3 regions of the Paenibacillus sp. FSL E2-0177 genome follow, and region 3 is predicted to be linked to each of the others. Evidence: riboswitches for the same ligand, from Rfam matches in the RefSeq annotation. Region 3 holds a riboswitch; each other region holds the start of a gene.

Region 1 (2,270 bases), 570 kb from region 3:
TGTGGAAGCGATGAAGAAGTCCTTCCAGCGCAATATCCATGTAATGATTTAGATCTTCATAGAAGCCAGCTTCGTCTGCGATGGTACGTCTGCCTGTTACTGTGCCGTGTGCCAGACCTAGCCGAACCAGATTCAGTGTATTAAAGGAAAGGTTGCCCTTCCCAGAGCAATGATTACGCCCAAAACGGTCACCGAGCACTCGGGTTCGGCAGCCCATTGTAGCGAACTCCGTATCAGGATCACTTGGATCATAATACTGCAAGTTGAGCGGAGCGTCCAGATTAGCGAAGTTTGGATATAGTCTGCGCGCAGAACATTCAGCCGCTTTTAGGAACAGTTCATAGTTAGGATCGCCTTGCTGTTGATTGATTCCTTGCTTGCATTTGAAGATTTGAATCGGGAACACTGGTGTTTCTCCGCTGCCAAGTCCGTTCATAGTTGCGGTTAGCAGAGAACTGATCACAAGCTGACCTTCTGGTGAAGTACAAGTACCGTAGTTGATGCTGGTAAACGGTATTTGTCCACCGGATCGGCTGGACATGGTATTCAGATTATGTACCATACTTTCAGCCGCTTGCAGAGTTTCGATTTCGGTTTCCTTTAGTGCAAAACGGAACGCTCTTGGATATAACTCCGCCAGATCGGTCCGGCTCATCGTAATCTCGCCCAAAGATTCATCAGCTTGTCCTTCTTCAAAATAATCCAGACCCTTGCGGAACAGCTTGGCGAAGGATTTGGTTACATAAGGTGCCAGATCATAGTCGAGTTTATTGGCGGATACACCACCATATTGAGCATTTTGCTGGGATTGGAAAATAATCGCTACCAGAGACATAGCTGTCATTATTGAGTTCGGAGGACGAACGCTGCCGTTGCCGGTATTGAAACCTTCACGGAGAAGTTTATCAAACGGGATAAAAATACAGTTCGTCGTTCCAATCGCGTATTGATCCAGATCATGCACATAGACGACATTGTCATCAATAGCCTGCACTAGCTGTGGCGGCATCGTAAAATTGCGGGCGTACCATTTTGAATATTCACTGCCGAACTTGCTCATTTTACCGGAGAAACTCTCTCCATTCAAATTGGCATTCTCGCGCAATAGGTCCATATCCCGACTGTCGATAATATCCCGGCCTAAATCAATGAGCTCTTCTAAAAGAACTTCCCGTGCATTTTCTACTCCATTAAATTGTCTCTCCAACAACGTCATTGTACAGCTCTCCTCTCAGTATAAAAGAAAAACATCTATCATCAAATCCATATATCCATAAGAAGTTGGACTGCTATAAGCAGTCGTATATTTGTTCAGATTACATAAAAAAAGCATCCCCTACCCGAGGATGGCAGAAAATGCCCGATGCGTTATGTAAATATCCACACGGATATTTGCAGAGGTCTCTACGTAGATGACCGCATGCGGACACCATCCCTGTTCCTCGCAGGCATCAATAGTTGGTGTCGTCGAAACAGGTAGGTCTCCTGGCTTCCGTGGGATCTCTCGGCGCCTTCCCAAGGGTGTTCCTAACCCTCAGTGGCATTTGCCGGGAGATGTGGATTCTCAAGCTTCCCAGAAGCTTGAGAAGGCCATCCGGTTACAGTGGCGGGACCGCAGCGGATTCTCACCGCGCTTCCCTATTAAGCTCTAAATCCGGTTAAGGATCAAAGCGCCTGTCTCCACTATATTTTGTTGTCGTTAGATAAAAATAACCCAAGATGTTGTGTTTGTAAACAGTTTTTTAGAAAACCCGCGCGGGGAGCGGGTTCTTTAAAAGTACTCCACAAATGATCCACAGGCTGTCCATAAGTAATCCACAATTGATCCACAGGGAGATGCGAAATGATTCATAAATTGTCCGAAAAGATGCCACAAAGAGTCCATAAATATAGTGCAGATGACCCTAGAATTTGCTCATGAGAAAATACTCTTAGCCCAAAGTCATATTTTGGAGTAATCAGAAGAAATAGAAGAGATAAGGGAGGATAATCTTGCTTAGTTTGTGACAGAGCGGTGGAATTGTTACAATGGAAGGAGACAGCTACTATAAAATTTCGAGGAGGTATTCTCATGCCTATTGCTGAAGTTACAGTTATTCCAATTGGAACAGGCAGCACCAGTCTTAGCAGCTATGTTGCGGATATGCAGCGGGTGCTGAAGACAGTAGAAGGGATTACTTATGAACTTACGTCCATGGGGACGATCATCGAAGGGCCTCTGCAACGCATTTTTGCTGCGGTAGAAGCTTTGCATGAGTCTCCTTTTGACG
Region 2 (2,270 bases), 3.0 Mb from region 3:
CTGTACGCTCGAACTCACCGTGGACCAGAACATCCAGACCTAGCTTTTCTTGGAAGGTAATTGCATCCGCGATCTGCTCACGAACAAATCCATCATAACGCTCCTGATTCCAGACCCCTTTACGCCATTTCAATCTCGCCTGACGCACTTCTACTGTCTGCGGGAAGCTACCAATTGTAGTGGTTGGCAGAAGTGGAAGCTGCCATTTCTCTTGCTGCACCTTTAAGCGTTCAGCAAAAGGCAAACTGCGTTGGTCAGGCAAAGCTGCAAGTGCAAGCACTTGCTCCGCCACATCCTTACGGCCACGCTCAGGTAGTGCGCGGAATGCTGCAATAGCTTCACGACTAGCGGCCAGCGCTGCTTTAGAAGCTTCTACTTTATCTGCGAGGGCTGCTCCGAGCAGACTAAGCTCTGCAAGCTTCTCATCGGCAAAAGCTAACGCATTCTTAACAGTCGCCTTCAGCTTCACCTCACCTTGAACGGTGACTGGGACATGCAGCAGACTGCAAGAAGGCTGAAGAATAAGACGATCAAGCGGCACATGAACGCTGAGCTTTTCTACCAGTTGCAGCTTAGCGTCTAAATCGGAACGCCAGATGTTCCGTCCATCAATAATTCCGGCACCCAGCCATTTGTCCTTCGGCCAACCAAGACGTTCGATAGAAGCCAGATTCGCTCCACCATCGTGCACAAAGTCAAGACCCAAGCCTTGAACAGGCAACTCTAGCAGTGCCTCCAACGGTTCAGCAGCTTCGAAATACGTCTGTAAAATAATATTCAAGCCCGGCACGGAGCCGGCAATTTCTGTGTATATCGAGTTAAGCAGTGTTAATTCTTCTTTACTTATGCCTGTAACAATCGCTGGCTCATCGATTTGTACCCAGCTTACCCCTTCTTGCTTCAGTTCCTGTAGCAGTTGAACATAGACTGGAACAAAACGTGCAGCAATCTTGGCGATATCTGCCGCTGCGTAACCTTTGGACAGCTTAAGGAAGGTATACAGACCTAAAAGTACCGGTTTACCTTCAATCCCTGCCTGCGATTTAGCAAAACGATAAGCCGCTAGAGGTTTATTTTCAGTCAAGCGTGGTGTTTGTGTGCCGATCTCTGGAACGATATAGTGATAGTTCGTATTAAACCATTTGGTCATCTCACAGGCAGTAGCCTCAGCATTACCACGAGCCATTGCAAAATAAAGATCAAGCCCGATGTCGCCGCCATCATACGTGTACCGTGGAGGTACAATTCCAAACATAACAGCCGTATCCAACACATGGTCATAAAAAGTAAAATCATTTACCGGAATAAGCTCAATTCCTGCCTCTTGCTGGGTCTTCAAATGCTGCAGCTGAATTGCTGCCATTTCGGAGCGGAATTGCTCCTCATTTATTTTCCCCTGCCAGTAGGCTTCCAGTGTCTTTTTCCACTCGCGGTTCTTTCCGATTCTCGGATATCCAAGATTGCTTACTTTTACTTTATTCGTCATCTCGATACACTCCCTCTTCCATCTCTTATTTCAAACTCCAAAGCTACTTGCTTTCCTATAAAAAAGAGCGCCCTTCCCTAAAAAAGTCAAAGGGAAAGACGCCCATGATATACCCATGGTTAACGTCTAACACCTCCCTATCTTCCGTAGGTGAAGCAGTGCTGTTGAAACAGGCAGGTCTCCTGGCTAGCGGCGTCAACATCTTGAGCAGTCTTCCCAGCAGTAGTAAATTGCCAGTGACCTCTGTTGCTCGAGATTCTTCCGTTACAGTGGCGGGACCGCATCGGCTTCGAACCGAATTTCCCTATTAAGCCTACCGAATTACTATTTTCCGGTCAGCACCTGTCTCCGATATCATTCATCATTTGAGTGTCTTAATCTGATGTCATCATACGTGAAAGCCCCAGCAATCTGCAATAGATTACTGGGGCTTCTGTTATATCGATTCCTTATAACGGACTTAGAAAAATACGAAATATACTACAGCAGCAAGAATTATACGGTATATAGCAAACGGTAAGAGCTTGATACGATTGATCAGTTTTAAGAAGAATCGCATCGATAACAGCGCAAATAGGAAGGCACTAATAAAGCCTGCGATAAAAAACGGCAATGCATCCATGGTGAAATATTGCCAGTTTTTCATCAGTGACAACAGACTGGCACCTGCCATGATGGGTACTGCCATAATAAACGTAAAATCAGCAGCGGCACGATGGCTCATCCCGAGGAGTACGCCACCAGAAATCGTCGAGCCCGAGCGTGAAAATCCAGGCCATAACGA
Region 3 (2,270 bases):
TACATCCATCCGTCATAACCACCAAAGCTTCCAGCAGCAATACTTCCGATGCCAGTCACATAACTGCCCGAAGGATTCGTGATCGGCAAGTTCGTTTGAAGCGCCAGCTTCTCTAACGCTCCAAGTGCGTTGCCAGCATAGGCGTACCCTTGTGCCAACGTGGCCTGTGGTCCCTCAATCGTTACTGGAGCGTAGATGAGTGAGCTCTGAATGGAGGATTTGGAAAAATCGTATAGCTTACTGTTGCTTCCTTTATACAGCAAATTATAGGCAACCAGCGCCTGAAGCCCTTGCTCTGTCGCCAGAACATTACTGCTTCCACCACGGCTATGGGTGAAGCTACCATCAGCTAGACGATAGCTAAGCAGGTTCTCCATTAGATCCACTTTGTTTTTGGTGTATTCTAATCCACTAGGATCAACTCCGAAGGATGTGAGTCCAAGGATTGCTTGTGCGCTACTTTCAGCACTGTCACCGTAACCCCCATGGCTATCTTGAGCTGCGGATAACCAGGCTACGGCTTGTAGCCCTGCTAAGTAGGCTTCGGGATTATTTTTATGTGCCGCCAGAGCCGTCAAGGTTATCGCTGTCATATCAGGCTCACTTGCGCCTGAGGTTAGTGCAAAGCCCCCATCCGGATTCTGTTTGGAGAGAATCTCCGTAAGGAGCTTATCCGCCGTCCATTTCGCGTCACTTGGGATATTATATTTACCAGAATCCAGCGCAAGTAAAGCATATACCGGATTATTAAGCGTCTGTTCACTGAGCTTGCTGTTATTATAAATTTTCTCAATCAGATTATAGCCAGGAGTCGTTCCGTTACCAGCAAAGCTAGTAGGATCTGCACCAATCGCTCTCACTGCGAGCACGATTCGAGCATAATCGGTTACATTGGCGAAATTTCCAGCTGCATCCTTTACTTTTTTCTCAAGCTCTGAATGGTAACTAGCTGGCAGCTTGTACCCTGCTTGCGCTAATCCAATGGCTTGCCAATCCGATTGCACGCCACCTTTCAAGAGATATTCTGCAGCCGCATAAGTCGCATCCGCAACATTAATCCGCTCCGCAGCAGTTGCCTCCAGACCGGAGCCAGCGCTCGCTTCTGCAAATATTTGTCCCTCCGGAGCAAGAGATGTTCCTAGAATTGAAATGACCATGAATAAGGCCAGCCCAAGTGCTACAAACTTGGAAGACATGATTTTCTTCATTGTTTAACCTCTTTCTGTATAAGAATGGGTACTGCCGGGAATAAGACGCATAACATAAAGACCGCCCCTTTGGAGGGCGGTCAGGGAAGATTACAAATTGAGGCTGCGGCGCTTGCTTCCTGCCAACAGTCCATCTGTATATGTTCCACATTCTTACCCCACGAAGAATAGAAACGCTCACGAAAAAGGCAGGTCTCCTGGCTAATGCTTCATCGCTGTTCTTCACCTTCCCACCCTACCTTCGGGGCAGTGGCTTATAGAAGAAACGCTCCGCACATACAGTGGCGGGACCGCGCCGGACTCTTGCACCGGACTTCCCTTTTAAGCAGACGACTAGATTGATAGAGTCTGCACCTTTTCCAGTATGTAGTATCTTATTTTGACATCCATAATCATATCTATTAATACATAGCATGTCTATAGAAAAGCTAAGTATGGGCAGCAAAAAAAATGAACAGCAATATACCACCTCCCGGTAGGTATTGCTGTTCAGAAAGCTTGTTATTCTGCTGTTCCTTCCGGACTTGCAGTCGGGGAGGGTTCAGCACTTGAATCAGAAGCTGGTGGAATATTAGGGTCGGGATCTACGATCAGTGTAAATCTTCCGGCTTTGATCATACTTTTCTCTAGAATTGTCACTCCAGGCTCCAATGTAACCTCAACCTGATAGGAAGGTTGTTCACCTTCAGTCACAGCTGTTGCGGAAGGCAACCCAGTGCTGTCCTCAGTATCAGAGGAAGGCGTAGGAGACGGAGATGCATCAGCTACAGCATTAGTAGCATCTGCACCTTCTGCTGTTCCTCCAGTAGTGCCAGCGGTATCTGACTCGTCAGCGGTGTTTCCCTCATCCGTCCCATCCGTTAACGGCACTGGACAAGTGCCATTCGTGGCAGCGACCTTAAAGCTTTTATCTATCTCTGTAGACGAAGACATTAAACTAATCTCAGTCGGTTGAAACTGCACACAGTCATCTGCACTTGCGAAGGTGAACACCAATATGCTGCTCCCCTTATCTCCTTCGACGCTCTGATCCTTCAAGTATACTGAAGCTGGAGGCAGCAT

What was found. A riboswitch is a leader RNA that binds a small molecule or an ion and turns the genes downstream of it on or off. The one in region 3 is predicted to bind cobalamin.
Region 1: linked by a shared signal. The riboswitch ahead of MHI25_RS02410 (anaerobic ribonucleoside triphosphate reductase) and the one ahead of MHI25_RS04950 (DUF4430 domain-containing protein) in region 3 are both predicted to bind cobalamin.
Region 2: linked by a shared signal. The riboswitch ahead of metE (5-methyltetrahydropteroyltriglutamate--homocysteine S-methyltransferase) and the one ahead of MHI25_RS04950 (DUF4430 domain-containing protein) in region 3 are both predicted to bind cobalamin.

What each region holds. Positions count from the first base shown of each region.
Region 1 covers NZ_CP150307.1:552,938-555,207, forward strand. The annotation lists gene MHI25_RS02410 (anaerobic ribonucleoside triphosphate reductase) at 1-1,216, opposite strand, end outside; cobalamin riboswitch at 1,458-1,693, opposite strand; gene MHI25_RS02415 (MTH1187 family thiamine-binding protein) at 2,072-2,270, shown strand, end outside.
Region 2 covers NZ_CP150307.1:5,050,180-5,052,449, forward strand. The annotation lists gene metE (5-methyltetrahydropteroyltriglutamate--homocysteine S-methyltransferase) at 1-1,486, opposite strand, end outside; cobalamin riboswitch at 1,641-1,847, opposite strand; gene MHI25_RS22650 (undecaprenyl-diphosphate phosphatase) at 1,947-2,270, opposite strand, start outside.
Region 3 covers NZ_CP150307.1:1,122,581-1,124,850, reverse strand. The annotation lists gene MHI25_RS04950 (DUF4430 domain-containing protein) at 1-1,208, opposite strand, end outside; cobalamin riboswitch at 1,378-1,581, opposite strand; gene MHI25_RS04945 (glycosyltransferase) at 1,710-2,270, opposite strand, start outside.